DNA from 2 places in the Phytohabitans sp. LJ34 genome. Region 1 is predicted to be linked to the other one. Evidence: riboswitches for the same ligand, from Rfam matches in the RefSeq annotation. Region 1 holds a riboswitch; the other holds the start of a gene.
What was found. A riboswitch is a leader RNA that binds a small molecule or an ion and turns the genes downstream of it on or off. The one in region 1 is predicted to bind cyclic di-AMP.

Region 1 (9,147 bases):
CGCCTCGTCGTGGCCGATCCGGCCGACGCCGCGCGGCGCACGATCACCGATCTCGCGACCGCCGCGGAGACATCCGAGGCCACGGTCATCCGCTTCTGCCGCTCGGTCGGCATGGAGGGCTACCCGCAGCTGCGCATCCGGCTCGCCGCCGAGGCCGCGCGCCGGGTCGAGCCGCCGGACGCGCGCGTGGTCGGCGGCGACATCCCGCCCGGTGCCGACCTGGCCCAGATCATCGCGACGATCTCGTTCAACGACGCCCGCGCGGTGGAGGAGACGGCCGAGCAGCTCGACCCCGCCGTCTGCGAGCAGGTGGTCGACGCCATCAACAGTGCCGGCAGGGTAGACATCTACGGCGCCGCCGCGAGTGGTTTCGTCGCCTCCGACTTCCAGCAAAAGCTGCACCGCATCGGGCGCACCGCGTTCGCCTGGCCGGACGTGCACCTCGCGCTCACCTCGGCCGCGCTGCTCGGCAAGGGTGACGTGGCGATGGGCATCTCGCACTCCGGCACCACCTCCGACGTCATCGAGGTGCTCCAGCAGGCCCGCGCGCGGGGCGCCACCACGGTCGCCCTGACCAACTTCCCCAGATCCCCGATCACCGAGGTGGCCGACTTCGTGCTCACCACGGCGGCGCGCGAGACCACGTACCGATCGGGTGCGATGGCCAGCCGCCTGGCCCAGCTGACCGTCGTCGACTGCCTCTTCGTCGGCGTCGCGGCCCGCAACCGGACCAAGGCGCGCCGCGCGCTCGAGGTCACCGCCGAGGCCGTGCAGACCCACCGCGTGGGTGCGGCCCGGCGGTCCCGGTGACGGCGGAAGCGGACGGGCGCGCGGTCGTCCGGGTCGGCTCGCCGACCGAGCGCCGCAACCCGGACAGCGTCGACCTGGACCTGATGTCGACCCGCGACGTCGTACGGGTCATCAACGAGGCCGATCGCACCGTGCCGACCGCGGTGGCGGCCGTGCTCGACGAGATCGCGGCCGCCGTCGACCTGGCGGTCGTGGCGATCCGCTCCGGTCGCCGGGTGCACTACTTCGGCGCGGGTACCTCCGGACGGCTGGGAGTGCTCGACGTGGCGGAGCTGCCGCCGACGTTCAACTCGCCGGAAGACTGGTTCTGCGCCCATCTCGCCGGCGGCACCGGGGCGGTCTTCCGGCCGGTCGAGGACGCGGAGGACAGCGACGGCGGCGGCGAGCGCGAGGCCGCCGACTGCGTGCACGCCGGCGACCTCGTGGTGGGGCTGGCCGCGAGCGGGCGCACCCCGTACGTGCTGGGCGCGCTGCGCGCCTCGCGTGCGGCGGGTGCCGGCACCGTGCTGGTGGCCGCCGACCCCGCCGCCGCGGCGGCCGCCGAGGTGGACGTCTTCATCGGCGTGGACACCGGGCCGGAGGTGGTGACCGGCTCCACCCGGATGAAGGCGGCGACCGCGCAGAAGCTGGTGCTGAACGCCTTCTCCACCGCGGTGATGGTGCGGCTCGGCCGGGTCTACTCCAACCTGATGATCGACATGGTCGCCACCAACGCGAAGCTGCGCGGCCGCATGATCTCCATCCTGGAGGAGGCCACCGGGTACGGCGAGGAAGCCTGCCGCCGGGCCCTCGCCGACGCGGACGGCGACCTCAAGGCCGCTCTTGTGGCGCTCGTCTCGGGCGCGAGCGTGGCCGACGCACGGGGCGCGCTGGCGCGCTCGGCGGGTCAGGTGCGGGGTGCCGTCGCCCTGCTCGCCACCGGTCGGGCGTGACGACCGTCACGGTTGAGATGGATGCCGAGCGGGCTTGAGTTAGCGCCGTTGAGGGCCGGGTAATCCTTGATCCGACAGTGAACCGGCGTCGGCGTACGTGCGTACTGTGAAGTGACGAGGATCGCAGACAGGTAGTGACCCGGATCGCTGTGCCTTATGGAGCTCGGATGTTGTCATTATTCGGGCGAAGTATGCACAGCGGCCGCCCAATCCACCACCGGGTCGGACCCCGAACGTCCTGATGAGGGCAGTGCACAGCAACTATGCACCGCGCTCTCAGCTAGTACTCAGGCATTCGTGACACTTTCGACTCAGCAGATGGAATCCCTTACGCGTCTCATCTGTTGTGTAGGTGTCAGCACCGCGGGGGATAGCGGAAGTTACGGGGGAGGGCTGATGAACGTGGGGACCGCAGGCAAGAGAGCAAGAGGGGCGAACGAGGGGATCGTGAGCAACGTGGAAAGCAATGTGGTGATGCGCACCGACGAGGTCGCCGAAGAGCGCGACCTGGTTGGCGTCTACCTACACGAGATCTCCCGGACGCCACTGCTCGACGCCGCCACCGAGGTCGACCTCTCGAAGGCCATCGAGGCCGGGCTCTACGCCGAGCACCTGCTCGACGAGGGGCAGATCCCGAAGGGCGTCGGCCAGGAGGAGCTCGAGCGCATCGTCTTCGAGGGCGAGCGCGCCAAGGACCTCTTCATCCGGGCCAACCTCCGGCTGGTCGTGTCGATCGCCCGCCGCTACGTGCGGTCGGGCATGCCGATGCTCGACCTGATCCAGGAGGGCAACACCGGCCTGGTGCGCGCCGTGGAGAAGTTCGACTACGAGCGCGGTTTCAAGTTTTCGACGTACGCGACGTGGTGGATCCGCCAGGCCATCAGCCGGGCGATCGCCCAGCAGGAGCGCACCGTGCGGCTGCCGGTGCACCTCGTCGAAGACGTCAACCGGATGCGTAACGTGGCTCGCCAGCTGACCCGCGAGCTCGGCTCCGACCCGGAGCCGGAGCAGATCGCGGTGGCGCTGGGCGTGCCGGTGGAGCGGGTGCACGAGCTGGTGCGCTGGTCGCAGGACACCGTGTCGCTCGACACGCCGGTCGGCGACGACGGCGACACCAACCTCGGTGACCTGGTGGCCGACAGCGACGCGCCGTCGCCCGAGGAGGTCGTGCTGACCGCCCTCGAGCGGCAGCGGATCGAGGGCCTGCTCAACCACCTCGACGACCGGTCGGCCGGCATCATGCGGGCCCGCTACGGCCTGGAGGACGGGCGCGAGCACTCGCTCACCGAGGTCGCCTCGCGCTTCTCCCTCTCCCGCGAGCGGATCCGCCAGCTGGAGATCCAGGCGCTGGGCCGGCTGCGCGAGCTGGCTCGGGCCGAGGGCCTCCAGGCCGCCTGACACACACCCCCCACCATCTGCCCGCTGAGCGGCCGGTGTCCGAATAGGACACCGGCCGCTCGCCCGTCTATGCGGCCACCAGGGTGTCTTCCGGCTGCCACGAGCGGGCGGTGCGCACGTAGTAGGCCCACCAGCCGATCGAAGACCCGTATGCCGCGCGCAACTCGGCGGGGCTGGGCGGTGGGTTGCCATACACCGCGCGAGCGGCGTCTTCGAACTGGGGCATGTGGAGCGGCACGCCATCGGGGCGGCCGAGCACGCGCAACAACAGCGCGTGCGCGGTGAACGCGCCGACGCCCGGCAGGGCCAGCAGCGCCTTGCGAACGTCCTCATACGGCCCGGTGCGGAGCCACTCCTCGTCGAGCGAGGCCACCCCCTCGACCACCTCGCGCAGGCGGCGGGCGCGCAGCCGATTGCCCGCGAAGCGGACGAGATCGGCGTCGTCTCGCGCGGCGACCGTGGCGAGCGAAGGGAACGCGACGTGCTCCACCCCGTCGAGCGTCAGGGACGGCCCGAGCTCGGCGGCCACCCGGCGCTTGCGGGCCGCCGCATACCACTGGGTGCTCCGCTGGACGAGCGCGAAGTAGACCGCGCCCTCGGCGAGCGAGGAGAAGCGCACCTGGTGTAGCCCGTGCGCGGCGCGCAGCAGCCCGGCCATGGCCGGGTCGCGCCCGGCGACGTCGAGGAAGGCACCGAGGTCGTCGTCGAGGCCGAGCCACCGCCCGACGGCGCGATGCACCACCGCCCGCTCGGTGGGTAAGAGGTGGCGGTCGGCGTGGAGGGTGAGCACGACGCCCGGACCCTCGGAAGCAGGCCCGACGTCGGCGACCACCGCCTCGGAGCCGAGCAGGAACGCCTTGCGCACCCGGCCCCCGGAGATCACATGGCCACCGGCGCAGGGCGCGAAGCCGGCCAGGGCGCGCAGGGACAGGTCGAACGAGAACGGCTCGGTGGCCGCCAGAAAGACTTCGGTCATGCCTCGACGGTGAACCCGCGGTACGACACTTCCGGCCGGCCCGTCCTCCCGCCGATCAAGGACTTGTGCGCCGATCGAGGGCTGCCGACGGCGCGTCCGCGATGGACCCGCCGCAAGCCGCCCTCGATCGGCGCACTTGAAGATTTATCTGACTCTGCCGTAGCCGTACGGGGTCATCATGTCGACCGATGCCAGCTCGACGCTCTCGCCGGCCTGCGGCGCGTGGATCACCTTGCCGCTGCCCACGTAGATCGCGACGTGGCCGAGACCGTTGTAGAAGACGAGGTCGCCCGCCTGGAGGGAGCCGCGGCCGATGTGTGCCACCACGTCCCACTGCATCGCGGCGTTGTGCGGCAGCGACTTGCCGGCCGCTCGCCAGGCGGCGAGCGTGAGGCCCGAGCAGTCGTACCCGCTGGAGCTCTCGCCGGCCCAGACGTAGGGCGTGCCGATCGCGTTGTACGCGAACCGCACCGCCACGCCCGCCTTACCGGAGATCGAGGGGATCGACCCGGTGTAGCCGCCGCTGGAGGTGGTGGCCGAGCCGTACGCCTCCTCGCGCATCTTGTACAGCTTGTCGAGGTCGCCCTCGATCTTCTTCTTGCCGGCCGCGAGCTCCTTGAGCTGGGCGGTCTGCTTGGCCTGGGTGGCGTCGAGCGTCGCCTTCTGCTCGGTGAACCGGCGCTCGGCCTCGGTGAAACCCTCCAGCTGCCGCTTGCGGTCGCGGGCCAGCTGGTCGAGCATGCCGAGCCGGTCGGCGAGCGGCCCGCTGCCGTTCAGCAGGGCGCTCGCGGTGCCCACCTGGCCCGTCCGGTACGCCACCGAAGCCATCTGGCCCACCTCGGTGTCCGCCTTGGCGAGCTGGGCCTCCAGCGGGCCCATCTTGGCGCTGAGCGCCGTGGCGGCGGCCTTGGTCTGCTTGAGCTGCTCGTTGAGCTTGTTGTACGACTCGACGACCTTCTCCAGCTCGGTGGATGCCTTGTTGATCTGCTCCGTCAGCTCGCTCGGCGACGGCTCGGCCTGTGCGGCCGCTGCCGGCACGGTCAGCCCGATCCCGAGCCCGATCAGCACGAGGGCGTGGAGCAGCTTCCGCGCGGAAGACAAACGGTGAACCCTTCTTCCCCAACGCCGCCTACCGGGTGAGCGAGCTTGCGCGCGACCCATCAAACTCGGCAGCTTGCGCTAGCGGCGGCTCGCCGCGAGCGGCGAGGCGACGTGAGCTGACGGATTCGGGCGGGAAGATCGCCCTACCGGGTCCGCCGAGGGGCGGGCGGGCCGCGGATTCACCCCAGTGCATTCGGTGGGTCCCCAACTCGCTGACGGAGAGTAATCGTCGTGCGATTAGGCGGCACCGGACCGGCGTCACCCGGGGGAGTGACTGACTACCGGACCAGCGGCTCCAACCTAGCGTCGGGGCCGGGCGGGCGAAAGTGGCGGAAGGATGACTTGTGACGGACGCCCGCGAACGGGGCGAATGTCTGTGTCACTCTAAGTGATTAGGTCGTACACCCAGGTCGGTCGGCCAGACGGGTGAAGGGCGATTTGTCGGTCTACGCGTTGGGTGGGCGACGGCGCTGACAAATCGGATATGCGGGCCTGAAAGCCCCGCGATGCAGCTAGCCGACCGCTGCCAATCTGCCAGGTGGCTGATTGCACCCCTTCCCTCGACTAGATGGCATCTCGCACAATGGCAGCAGGGCCCTTGAGGTTGCTGAAGCGGCACTTGATCGCCAGACGGAACAGAGCGAGAAAGACGATCGGCACCTGGCTGCCACCAGGTGCCGATCTCAAGAACCACCACACCAGCCCGCCTCACGAGCCGTAGGAGGCATTGAAGTGCAGACTACTCGCTACCCCGCGCGGTCACCAGCAGCACAGCCCGTAACGCAAGCAGACGTAACGAGCCCGAAACCGCCTGCTCCGCTGTACCAACAGCCCGGCATCCTGGTTACCCGCGACTGGTTCATCGTCGGTGGGCGCCGGTTCCCGGTCGGCGAGCTCAGGCACCTGCACACGGCCCGAGGCCCAGCACATCAGCTCACCGTGCGGTCGGTGACGGTGACCGCGATCGTGCTGGCCGCCATCGGGATCACGCTCGGCATGACCACCGAGCTCAACCACCTGAGTGCACAGGCCTACCTGGCGCTCACGGCGGTGGCGTTCGTCCCATTCCTCGTGGCGACGATCGGCCACCGCCTGCGGCCGCGGGCCTACGAGCTGTGGGGCGAGTTTCGCGGGATGACGGTGCTGCTCTTCAGCAGCGACGAGGAGCGGCAGTACGGGCAGGTCACCCGGGCGCTGCTCCGGGCGCAAGAGGCATACCGGCTCGGCGGGCTGGCCGAGCCGCTGGTAACGATGAACATCTGGCGCATGCGCTAGCCATAGAGACTTCGTCCCGAGTTCGGCCGCCGCGCGGCAAAGCGGGTCAACGGCGGACGAGGGGCGCGGTGGGGCCGGGGGGCCACACCGATCGTGGGCGGGCTCAGTCGAGCTCGCCCACGATCCGTTTGATCATGTCCTGGGTCTCGGTCGGGCTCAGCGCCATCTCGCGCAGCCGGTCAAACTCGTGCCGGTAGGGCTTTACCAGGTCGGGCTGGTCGACCACGTCGTCGCCGAGGCCGTTTTCCAGGTACATCACGGCGTCGTCGGTCGGGTCGGGAAACTCCAGGATCGCGAACGGGTTGGGAAAGCCGTCGACGCCCGCCGCGAACGGCAGCACCTGGATGGTGATGTTGGGCTCGCCGCACAGCGAGACGAGCCGCTCCAGCTGCTCCCGCTTCGTACGCGGGTCGCTGGCGATGCGCCGCACGACCGCCTCGTCGATCACCGCGGTGATGTGTGGCGGGTCGTCCTTGCCCAGCACCTCCCGCTGGCGGGCGAGCCGCACCGCGATCTGGCTCTCCTCGTCGGCGCCCGGCTGGCGGCGCAGCGCCTTGGCCGCGTAAGCCTCGGTCTGGAAGAGCGCGGGGAGCTTGGTGGGCGTGTAGCAGAGCACCGACGAGGTCTCCGCCTCCAGCCCGATGTAGGCCGTGTACGGCGCGGGGAGGGCGCCCGCGTACGACGACCACCACCGGCGCACCCGCGACGAACGGGCCAGCCCGACGAGCTCGTCGACCCGCGGCTTGTCGGTCACCCCGTAGAGCCGCAGCAGGGCGCGCGCGTCGATGGGCGAGACGCCGACGGCACCTGACTCGATCCGGATGATCTTCGACAGGGACCAGTCCATCTCCGTGGCAACCTGCTCCTGCGTGAAGCCTGCCGCCTCACGCGCCGCGCGCAACGCGGACCGCAACCGTCGCCGACCAACGGTGGGTCCATATGTCGCAGTCATGCCGCCGCTCCTGCGTTGTTTCGCCGATCAGCCGAGCTGGTCGGCCATCTTGGTGATCTTTTCGAGGGACTCGTCGGGCTGGAGGGACATCTCCCAGAGTCGGTCGAACATCTGCTGATACGCCGCTACGTCGGTGGGGCGGTCGAGCACGTCTTGGGCGAGCACTCCCTCGAGATAGACGATGTCGGTGTCGTCATCGTCAGGGAAGCGCAGGATCACGAACGGGCCTTGAGGGGCGTAGTCGCCCGCCGTGAACGGGAGCACCCTGATCGTCACCTGGGCGCGCCGTCCGACGTCGGCCAGGTGACGCAGCTGCTCGCGCAGGCTCTCCGGGCCGCCGGTCTGCCGGTGCAGCGCGGCTTCGTCGAGCACCACGTCGATGTGTGGCCGGTCGGGGCGGTCGAGCACTTCCTTTTGCCGCCGCATGCGGATCGCGTGTCGGAGCTCGATCTGCTCCGCGTCCATCGTGTCGCCCACGGTGGTCGAGGCCGCGGTGACGGCGGCCCGCGCGTAGGAGTCGGTCTGTAGGAGGCCGGGGATGCCGGAGGGCTGGAAGAAGGAGAGCTTGAACGCCTCCGCCTCCAGCCCGATGTACGCCGCGTAGGCACTGGGGAGGGTGTCTTTGTACTGCGACCACCAGGTGCGGCGCCGGGAGACCCGGGCCAGCTCGACCAGCTCGTTGATCTGGTGCTGGTCGGTCATCCGGTAGTGACCGAGCAGCGCCTTGACGTCGTTGGTGGAGATCGACACGGAGCCGGCCTCGATGCGGATCAGCTTGGAGAGCGACCAGTCCATGGCGGCCGCCACCTGCTCCTGGGTCAGCCCGGCGGCGTCTCTCGCCCGGCGCAGCGCGGACCGCAGCCGGCGCCGGCCGACCGTAGGCCCGTGCACCGTCGTCATCGGCGACCCTCCCCGGCTGCGCGCGTCACGCGCCCACGATGTGTCACCGTGCAGTAGACCCGTCCGTGCAAGAAAATGATCTGTGCAGAATGCCACCTGGCTAGACGCGACCTGCCATTTAGCTAGTCTTGTGAAGGCTACACCTGCCCTGCTAGCTTTTCCAGCATCGTGCCCGGGGTGCCTGAGCATCCGTCAAAGGGGCAGTTCGGACTCGGCCGTAAGTGCGGCGGTTTGGGCGCATCGGTCCACTCTTCATGCGCTACAGTGTGGCGTCACGGCGCTCTGCCGCGACATTTGCGGCTGCTTAAGAGGAGCACCGGATGTCCCAGACACATTCCGTCACCGACGTGTGGCGGAAGAGCGCACGCTGCGAGGCGCACAACTGCGTCGAGGTAGCCGAGCGCGCCGACGAGGTTGCTATTCGCAACAACTCGGTTCCGGACACGCAGTTGGCCTTCGCCCGCCCGGTGTGGGCAGCGTTCATCAGCGGCGTTCGCGCAGGTCAGTTCGACCTTCAGTAGGGTCCTGTTCCCCGGGTCTCTCCGCCCGGGGAGCTCTCCTCCGGCACCAGCGGGGCATCCACGACGGATGCCTCTTTTTGTTGTTCACGGAAGCCGCGACGGCGTGTGGCACATTGGTAGCGGCGAGGAGGTCATTCATTCATGTACGCCCTCCTTTCTGCATATGCCTCGGCATGGAACATTTGATAGCAGCGCGAGTGCGGGGCGGTGCCGTCATGGCCGGCGCGCACCAGCCCGCGGAGGGGCAGGTTGCCGTGGCGGATGGACCGACGAAGTGGCGTA
Region 2 (9,147 bases), on a different contig from region 1:
AGTAGGTCAGCCGCCGTGGTGGCGCCAACCAGCGCCGCGAGGCCGGCCAGGGGGCGCGGTGTCACCGTACGCGGACGGAGATTGCCAGGCACGGCGTCAGACCCTACCGGTTGGTGGCACGCCGGCCGTACAGCACGTCCGGCGGTTCAGGGGTAGACGACAAAGTTCGGCGGCTTCCCGCTGCTCACCGGTACCCCGAAGTGGGTGAGCGCGTACCCCATCATGTCGTGGAACGCCGGCGCGGTGACCTCGCCGCCCCCGCCGGCCGGCACGTGCGCGAAGACCGCGATGACGTAGCGCGGGTTGTCCGCCGGCGCCATGCCGACGAACGACGCGACGCTGCCGGGCACGTACTTGCCGTTGACCACGCGCGAGCCGGTGCCGGTCTTGCCCGCCACCCGGTAGCCGTCGACCGCCGCGTGGACGCCCGTGGCGCCCTTGACGGTGGTCACCGCCTCCAGCATCGTGCGCACCTCGCGGGCGGTCTCCGGCGTGATCACCTGGCGCCTGGTGGGCGGCGCGGCCGGCGTGCGCTTGCCGTCCGGGCCGATCGTCTCCTTCACCAGGTGCGGCTGCACCCACGTGCCGTCGTTGGCGATCGCCGCGTACGCCGCGGCCATCTGGAGCGGAGTCACCGCCACGCTGTGGCCGATCGGCACCGAGCCGTACGCCGAGCCGCTCCAGTCCTCCGGTGGCAGCAGCGCGCCGGACGCCTCGCCGGGCACGCCGACGCCGGTCGCCGTGCCGAGCCCGAACTTCTTCTGGTACTCGTACAGCTTCTCCTTGCCCAGCTTGTCGGCGATCGCGATGGTGCCGACGTTGGAGGAGTACGCGAGGATGCCCGGGATGCTCATCCGCCGGGGCGTCCAGTTGGTGTGCGAGTCCTTGAAGCGCTGGTCGCCCTTGATCACGTTCGGCCCCACCATGAACGTGTCGGTCGGCTTGACCGCGCCCTCTTGCAGCGCGGCGCTGATGGTGATCGCCTTGTGCACCGAGCCGGGGTCGACCACGAAGCTCGTCGCGGTGTCCTCGCGGTCCTCGGGCTTGCTCTTCAGCGGCTGGGCGGCGTCGTACGTCGGGTAGCTGGCCTGCGCCAGCACCTCGCCGCTGCGCACGTCGAGCACGACCGCCGCGCCGACGTACGCCTTCGCCTCCTGCATCCGGGCGAAAAGCGTCCGCTGCACCATGTACTGGAGGTCGCGGTCGATGGTCAGCTGGAGCGAGCTGCCCGGCTGGGCCTTGGTCTCCTGGTTGTAGCCGCCCGGGATCTCCGCGTCGAGCGCGCCCTGTCCCACCTCGAAGACCCGCTTGCCGTCGACACCGCGCAGCAGCTCGTCGTAGCGTGCCTCCAGCCCTTCCAGGCCGTTGAGGTCCTGGCTGGTGAAGCCGATGATGCTGGCCGCGAGGTCCTGGCCGGGCACCTGGCGCTGCTCGTCGCGGTCGACGATGATCCCTGGCAGGTTGAGCGCCTCGACCCGCCGGCCGTCGGCGATGGAGACACCACGCGCCAGGTACTCGAAGCGGGACGGGCCACCGCCGGGCTGCTTGCGCTTGGCCATCTTGGTCATCAACACCGACTTGGGTACGGCGATGAGCGGCTCGAGCGCGGCGGCCGTCTTCGGCAGGTCGGTGGCGAGCTCCGGGTCGACCGCCACATAGCGAGCCTCGACGCTCTGCGCGAGCACGGCACCGCCCCGGTCGTAGATGGCGCCGCGCGGCGCGGGCAGGACGACCCGGTCCAGCCGCGTCTCCAGACCCTTCGCCGCGAAGGCCGGCGACTCGGTGAACTGGAGTGTCACGATCCGGATCCCGATCGTGGCGAAGACCGTGAGCGCCAGCACCGTGCCCAGGCGCAGCCGCCGCCGCTGGTCCATCAGCCGCGGCGGGCGCCGCGGCCGCGCGGGCGCCCTCTTCCGCGGCGCCGCTGCCTTTTTCGCCGCCGCGGACGCCTTCGCCGCCGTCGTGCGCTTTCGAGGTCCGGGTACCGACGAGGGGGCGGCTTTCTTCGTGGCCCTCGGAGGAGTCTGTGGCGCCTCCGCCCGCTTGGGCTCCTCCCCAGGCGCGCGGCGGGCGTTGCGCGGCTTGCCGCCCTCGACCACTTGCAGCGCCGGCCGGAAGGGATCGGCGGTCCGCCCGGTGCGCGGCGTCCGCTCCCGCATCGTGCGGCCGCGCGGCGTGTACGCCCGCGCCTCGGAGATCCCGAAGCCGCGCTCCGCCGGTGCTTCGCCGGTCGACGCTCGCTCCGCTCGCGCGGAGTCGTCGGGCTTTCCACCCCGCCGCGTGGCGTCCGTGCCACGGGCGGAACCGCGCCGGGGCTCGTCGCTGCCCCGGCGCGGCACTGTCTCACCTGGGGTCTGGTCCTCGCGTCGCGTGCCCGCTCCGCGTGGACCAGACCCGGAAGACCCCGAAGGCCGCTGCGGCATCCTGACCTACTCCGTCGGCTGCTGGTTGGTGCCGGTCCCCTGCTGGGTGTTACCCGTGCCGCCCGCCTGGTCGCCGGTGCCCTGCTGGCCGGTGCCCGTGCCACCCGCCTGCTCGCCGGTGCCGGTGCCGGTGCCCTGCTGGCTGGTGATCGACGGCGCCTGCGTGGCGGGCGTCATCATGCCGGTCACCCGGCCGTCGGGCAGCCGGATCTGCACCGGGGTGCCCTGCACGAGACCCAGCCGGAGGGCCTGGGCGGTGAGGTTGCCCGGGTCCTCGGCCCGCGCGATCTCCTGCTTGAGCTGCTGCTCCTGCACGTCGAGCGCGGACTGCTGCTCGCGCAGCTCGCTCAGCCGGAAGGCGTTCTCGTTGATCTTCGTGTTGACCACGAGGATGCCCAGCACGCCGCCGACCACGACGACCAGGATCAGCGCGATGAACGGTGCCCGCGGCACCGCCACCGGCAGCGGCGGCGCGACCCGCAGCCACGGCACGACCTTGCGCTCCCGCGGTGCGCCCCCCGGCGCCGCGGAATCCCGCGCGGTGTCGATCGGCTCGGTCTTCAGCGCGGTGTTGCCGACCGTCCGGTGTTCCCGCTCCGCGGTCCGGCCCCCCGACCGCGGTGCTCCTGTCGTCTTGATCCTGCTGCTCCCGATGGCGTTCATGTCCCCTCCCCCTCTTCGATCCGGGCCGCGGCCCGCAGCCGCACTGATGCGGCGCGCGGGTTTGCCGCGACCTCCTCCTCGCTCGGTGGCTCGGCGCCGCGGCTGAGCAGCCGCAGCGTCGGCCCGGTGCCGGGCAGCTCGACCGGCAGGTCGACCGGCCCGGTGCTCCGTGCCCGCGCGGCGAGCGCCCGCTTGGCGATCCGGTCCTCCAGCGAGTGGTAGGACAGGACCACCGCGCGGCCACCCGGCGCGAGGGCGTCGAGCGCGAACGGCAGCGCCCTTTCCAGCGCGGCCAGCTCGCCGTTTACCTCGATGCGAAGTGCTTGGAACGTTCTCTTGGCGGGGTGCCCCCCGGTGCGCCTCGCCGCCGCGGGTATCGCGTCCCGCACCAGCGCGGCCAGCCGTGCCGACGAGGTGATGGGCGCCTTCGCCCGCTCGCGCACGATCGCCGCGGCGATCCGTGCGGCGAACTTCTCCTCGCCGTACACCCGCAGCACCCTGATCAGCTCGGGCGCCTCGTACTCGTTGACGACCTCCTCGGCCGTCCGGCCGCGGGTCTGGTCCATGCGCATGTCCAGCGGCGCGTCCTGCGCGTAGGCGAACCCGCGGTCGGGCGCGTCGAGCTGGAGGGACGACACCCCGAGGTCGAAGAGCACCCCGTCGACCCGCTCGTAGTCGAGCAGGTCGAGCACCCGCGGCAGCTCGTCGTAGACCGCGTGCACGAGGTGCGCGCGCCCGCGGAACGGCTCCAGCCGGGCCCGCGCGTGCGCGAGCGCCTCGGTGTCCCGGTCGAGTCCGATCAGGACGGTCCGGGGATGCGCCCGGAGCACCGCCTCCGCGTGGCCGCCGAGCCCGAGGGTGGCGTCCACGTGCACGGTCGTACGGTCACCCCGGTCGAGCGCGGGCGCGAGCAGCGCGAGGCACCGCTCCAGCAGCACCGGCACGTGCGTGCCGCGCAGCTCCCCCATCTCGACCCCCAGTGACCCGCCCGTGTGCCCATGCGCCCGGTGCCCGAAGAACCGTGCGCCGTACTGCCAGATCCCCATCCGCTCTTCCGTGAGCCTCCTTCGCGGGGAGGCCGGGACGCGCCTGACATCGGGGAAGAGACGTCAGGTGCAGGAGCGGCTGGAGATCTCGCAGTACGGCGTCTGCCAGCCCTTAGAGTCCTCCGGGCAGCACCCCCTCCTCGATGCCCGCGAAGTCGTCTTCGCTCTCGGAGAGATAGGTGTCCCACGCTTGCTTGTCCCAGATCTCCACCCGGCTGCTCGCACCGATCACGACGAGTTCGCGGCTCAACCCGGCGTACTCCCGCAGGTGGCCCGGGATCGTCACCCGGCCCTGCTTGTCGGGCACCTCGTCGTGGGCGCTCGCGAAGAACACCCGGCTGTAGGCCCGAGCCGCCTTGTGTGTCATCGGCGTCTCGCGTAGCTGGCCCGCGATCCGCTGGAACTCGGGTGCTGGGAAGACGTAGAGGCAGCGCTCCTGCCCTTTTGTGATCACGACACCTCCCGCCAGCTCGTCGCGAAACTTCGCCGGAAGGATCAACCGGCCCTTTTCGTCCAGGCGCGGGGTGTGGGTGCCGAGAAACATCGGCCCACCCCCTCGCCTCTGGCGGCTTTCGCGGAGCCGCTGTCCCCCGGGGCCGGCGGGTCCCTCCGGTGAGTAACCCTGCCACTGCGCCCCACTGTACTCCACTTCCCTCCACTCGCAACCGGAATCGCAGCGTTGCTCGGGTGACCCCCTTGACAAAACCGCACGTCAAATGCGGTGGAGGGCGGTGGAGGGTCCGGATGGCGACAGGCCGGAGGGGGCAACCGACCCCAGAGACGATCCAGGGCAAACCCGGATGGGCTTGCCCTGGATCGTTGGGGGGATGGGGTGATGTATCGGTGCCGGGGAGGGAAGTGGAGCGACTAGGCGAGCCGGCGCACCACGTAGTTGCTCGACCAGATCTTGTGCTTGCCGACCCGCACACCGGCGCGCGGCGAGTCGTACATGTAGCCGCCGCCGGCGTAGATGCCGACGTGGGTGCCGTACGAGCCGGAGCGGATCACGATCAGGTCGCCGGGGAGCGCCTTGTTCTTCGCCACGCCGGTGCCCGAGCGCTGCTGGTCGTTCGCCTTGTGCGGGAGCACCCGCCCGGCGGCCTTCTTGTACACGTACTTGGTGAAGCCCGAGCAGTCGAAAGCCGAGGGTCCTACGGCGCCGAACTTGTACGGCTTGCCGATGTGCTTGCGCGCTTCGGCGAGCACCTTGGCCCGGCTGGCGATCACCGCGACCGAGGTCCGGCCGGTGACCGTCCCCTTGTACGAGCCACGTCCGCTGTAGACGGCCCGGTACATGCGGCTCTCGTACGGCTTGATGGAGAGGATCGACTTGCCGGTGGAGTAGACCGGACGGGTGCCGGTGCTGACCCACTTCCCGCCCTTCCACACCTGGAACTGGACGGTGCCGCCCCAGACCGCCTTGCGGGTGCTCGGGTCGGTGATCGTGGCAGTGAGCACCAGCGTGTTGCCCCACGGCAGGCGGGCGGTGTTCGGCTTGATCGTCACGTGTGGAGTGACCGACGCGGCCGCCTGCGCGGCGGCGACGGTGGTGGTCGACACGGGCGCGGCTTCGGCGAGCGCGGGACCGGCCAGCAGCTGGCCGGCGCACACGCAGAGCCCGACGGCGAGCGCGAGCCGGCCGGCCCGCCTTTTCGCGGGCAGCCTGTGCCGGCCCGAACGGAGTTCGTGCACGGTATGTGTTCCCTCCGGCACGCCTGCGAGGTGAGCTGTCGGGTTCGGGCGGGAAGGATTGCCCGGCCGCCGTGGCGGCTTCACCCCAAGGCCTCAGCCCGGCCGGGTCTCCCCGGCGTGGGTCGGGACCGCAGATCCTGGGTCCCCCGTCCCCGCCCGCTATGCCGTTGTGTGGCTCCAAGGTCCGCACCGGACGAGCGGGCAGGGCTCGGCGTGTCTCGGCGGCGCGGCCGGGTGAACGACCCGGCTCAACGTTTGTAGCGGATGCCGTTCTCCACACGCTGTGACGAGAATCTTACGGAGCGAGTTTGGCACGCAAGAATATGAGCGGTCGTTAAGGCCACTGTCCTAAATGTCGCGACACTCTGTCGAACTCGGACTCACGCTTCGTTGATCGCTCACGGTGAGTATCGCCACACACATCGCGCGCGACGGACGGTTTCCCGACGGTCGAGTGGAGATCCAGACTGCGTTGGTAACCTCGCCTCCGTGACGGACGGCAAGATGCCCCTGCGGGCGAAGGTCGCCAGCTCGGTCTCCCGCACGGCGGCCGCCCTGTCGCGAGCGGCTGGGCGCGGCGACGGTTCGGTGATCGGCGGCTGGATCGGCCTCAAGATCGACCCAGACCTCCTCGCCCACCTCGCCGCGGGGCGCGCGATCGCCCTGATCTCCGGCACCAACGGCAAGACCACCACGACCCGCCTCGCCGCGGCCGCCGTGGGCGTGCTCGGGCCGGTCGCGACAAACGGGTTCGGCGCCAACATGCCGACCGGCCACACCTCCGCGCTCGCCAAGGCCGGCCAGACGCCGTACGCGGTGCTGGAGGTCGACGAGCACTACCTGCCCAGGGTGCTGGTCGCCACCGAGCCGCGCGTGGTGGCACTGCTCAACCTCTCCCGTGACCAGCTCGACCGGGCCAAAGAGGTCGCGATGATGGCCCAGATGTGGCGCACCGCGCTTGCCGAGCACCCCGGCGTGCACGTGGTGGCCAACGCCGACGACCCGATGGTCGTGTGGGCCGCCGCCGGTTCTCCCGCCGTCACGTGGTTTAGCGCCGGCCAGCGGTGGCATGACGACTCATGGGTTTGCCCCGAGTGCGGCTCGCCGATCGAGCGCCAGGCCGACCAGTGGTGGTGCACCGGCTGCTCGCTGCGCCGGCCGGTGCCGCAGTGGGTGGTCGAGGACGAGGGCGTGGTCGACCCGCGCGGCGCCTGGCACAAGATCTCGCTCCAGCTCCCCGGCCGGGTCAACCTCGGCAACGCGGCCACCGCGCTCGCCGTGGCGGCCCAGTTCGGCGTCCGCCCGACCGACGCGGTCTCCCGCCTCTCCACGGTCGCCTCGGTCGCCGGCCGGTACGCCCAGGTGGTCCGCGACGGCCGCAACATCCGGCTGCTGCTCGCCAAAAACCCGGCGAGCTGGCTGGAGGCGTTCGACATGGCCGATAACGCGCCGACACTGCTCTCGATCAACGCGCGCGACCCCGACGGGCTCGACACGTCGTGGCTGTTCGACGTCGACTTCAGCCCGCTGCGCGGCCGCCAGGTGCTCATCACCGGTGACCGTGCGTACGACCTGGCGGTACGCCTCGAGGTGAACGACGTGCGGTTCCAGCACGTACGTACCTTCGGCGAGGCGGTGCGGCTCGTGCCGCCCGGCCGGCTGGAAGTGATCGCCAACTACACCGCGTTCCAAGACATCCGAGCGGAGCTCGACCGTGTCCTCTGACAGCACCATCCGCATCGTCTGGATCTACCCCGACCTGCTGTCCACGTACGGCGACCGGGGCAACCTGCTCATCCTCGCCCGCCGAGCCGCGCTGCGCGGGCTGCCGGTGCAGACGCTGGAGGTGCGCTCCGACCAGCCGCTGCCCACCACCGCCGACATCTACCTGCTCGGCGGCGGCGAAGACGGCCCGCAGGCCCTCGCCGCCCAGCGGCTGATCGGCGACGGCGGCCTGCACCGCGCCGTGGCGCAGGGCTCGGTGGTGTTCGCGGTCTGCGCCGGCTACCAGCTGCTCGGCGGCTCGTTCTTCGCCAAGGGCACCCAGTACCCCGGCCTCAACCTGCTCGACTTCCACTCCGACCGGGGCCCCACCCGCGCGGTCGGCGAGCTCGGCGGCCCGATCGACCCGCGGCTCGGCCTGCCTCCGCTGACCGGCTTCGAAAACCACGGCGGCCGCACCCACCTTGGCGCCGGCGTATCCCCGCTGGCCCGGGTCACCACCGGCATCGGCAACGACGGCGCGACCGAGGGCGCGTGGCGCGGCAAGCTCCTCGGCACGTACTCCCACGGGCCCGCCCTCTCCCGCAACCCGGCCATCGCCGACCTGCTGCTGCGCTGGGCCACCGGCTACGACTCGCTCCCCCCACTCGACGACACGTGGTCAGACCGCCTCCGCGCGGAGCGCATGGCCGCGACGGCGGCCTCGTGATCGCCCGCCTGCGGGCGCTGGCCCCCCGCCTGCGAGCGTCGGCCCCCCGCCTGCGTGCGCTGGCGCCCCGCCTGCGGCAGCGGTCGGTGGCCCGCTTCACGCTGCTGCTCGCGATCCTGGTCCTCTTCGGCCTCACCGTGCTGCTGCTCCCCCAGCCCGACCTGGCCGACGCCCCCCGCCTGGTCGACCGCCTCGGCCCGCTCGCACCACCGGCGGCGGTCGTCGTGGGCGCGCTGATGATGGTGGTACTCGTCCCCCGCACGCTGGTGTCCTTCGCGTGGGGCGCGCTCTTCGGCACGGTCGGCGGCGCCAGCTACGCGCTCGGCGCCGCGCTGCTCGCCGCCCTGCTCGGCTTCACCGTCGGCCGCACGCTTGGCCGAGACTTCGTCGCCGAACGCGTCCGCGGCCGCCTCGCCCGCCTCGACGGCTGGTTCGCCCGGCAGAGCGTGCTCGGCGTGGTGACCGTACGCCTGCTCCCGGTCGGCGGCTTCGGCCTGATCAGCTACGGCTACGGCACGACCGGCGCGCGGCTGCGCCCGTTCCTGGTCGGCAGCGTGCTGGCGTCGATACCGTCCGCCTTCGGCTACGCGGCCATGGGCGCCGCGGTGGCCTCACCCGGCGACATCAACTGGTTCGCCATCGCCCCGGCCGGCCTCGGCCTGGTAGCCACCACGATCATCGTCACGAAGTGGCGCCGCTCCCGCCGCGCCGCCGCGGCAGCAGCCGCCTGATCTCTCTCCCGCGGGCGGCGGACACGCGGTCCCAAACTACGTAAAACGCCCCACACGACCACCTCACCGGGTGGTCGCTCGTTTACTCCTGGGCGGGTCGTATGCCCGCATCGCCGGTGCCCCCTGCGCCGGCCACTACCGCACGACAACGGGAGTGGTAC

Region 2: linked by a shared signal. The riboswitch ahead of ACTMTJ_RS05860 (NlpC/P60 family protein) and the one ahead of ACTMTJ_RS23440 (NlpC/P60 family protein) in region 1 are both predicted to bind cyclic di-AMP.

The regions. Positions count from the first base shown of each region.
Region 1 is NZ_JBQHDG010000013.1:126,375-135,521, reverse strand. It holds gene ACTMTJ_RS23460 (MurR/RpiR family transcriptional regulator) at 1-810, shown strand, start outside; gene murQ (N-acetylmuramic acid 6-phosphate etherase) at 807-1,742, shown strand; gene ACTMTJ_RS23450 (sigma-70 family RNA polymerase sigma factor) at 2,139-3,140, shown strand; gene ACTMTJ_RS23445 (DNA-3-methyladenine glycosylase family protein) at 3,208-4,116, opposite strand; gene ACTMTJ_RS23440 (NlpC/P60 family protein) at 4,261-5,217, opposite strand; cyclic di-AMP (ydaO/yuaA leader) riboswitch at 5,329-5,421, opposite strand; gene ACTMTJ_RS23435 (DUF6232 family protein) at 5,950-6,492, shown strand; gene ACTMTJ_RS23430 (helix-turn-helix domain-containing protein) at 6,596-7,444, opposite strand; gene ACTMTJ_RS23425 (helix-turn-helix domain-containing protein) at 7,472-8,344, opposite strand; gene ACTMTJ_RS23420 (DUF397 domain-containing protein) at 8,665-8,865, shown strand; gene ACTMTJ_RS23415 (DUF397 domain-containing protein) at 9,081-9,147, shown strand, end outside.
Region 2 is NZ_JBQHDG010000003.1:91,753-100,899, reverse strand. It holds gene ACTMTJ_RS05885 (UDP-N-acetylmuramoyl-L-alanyl-D-glutamate--2,6-diaminopimelate ligase) at 1-50, opposite strand, end outside; gene ACTMTJ_RS05880 (peptidoglycan D,D-transpeptidase FtsI family protein) at 147-2,339, opposite strand; gene ACTMTJ_RS05875 (hypothetical protein) at 2,430-3,086, opposite strand; partial or broken gene rsmH (16S rRNA (cytosine(1402)-N(4))-methyltransferase RsmH) at 3,101-4,054, opposite strand; gene mraZ (division/cell wall cluster transcriptional repressor MraZ) at 4,245-4,676, opposite strand; gene ACTMTJ_RS05860 (NlpC/P60 family protein) at 5,000-5,824, opposite strand; cyclic di-AMP (ydaO/yuaA leader) riboswitch at 5,830-5,952, opposite strand; gene ACTMTJ_RS05855 (MurT ligase domain-containing protein) at 6,329-7,549, shown strand; gene ACTMTJ_RS05850 (type 1 glutamine amidotransferase) at 7,539-8,255, shown strand; gene ACTMTJ_RS05845 (TVP38/TMEM64 family protein) at 8,252-8,986, shown strand.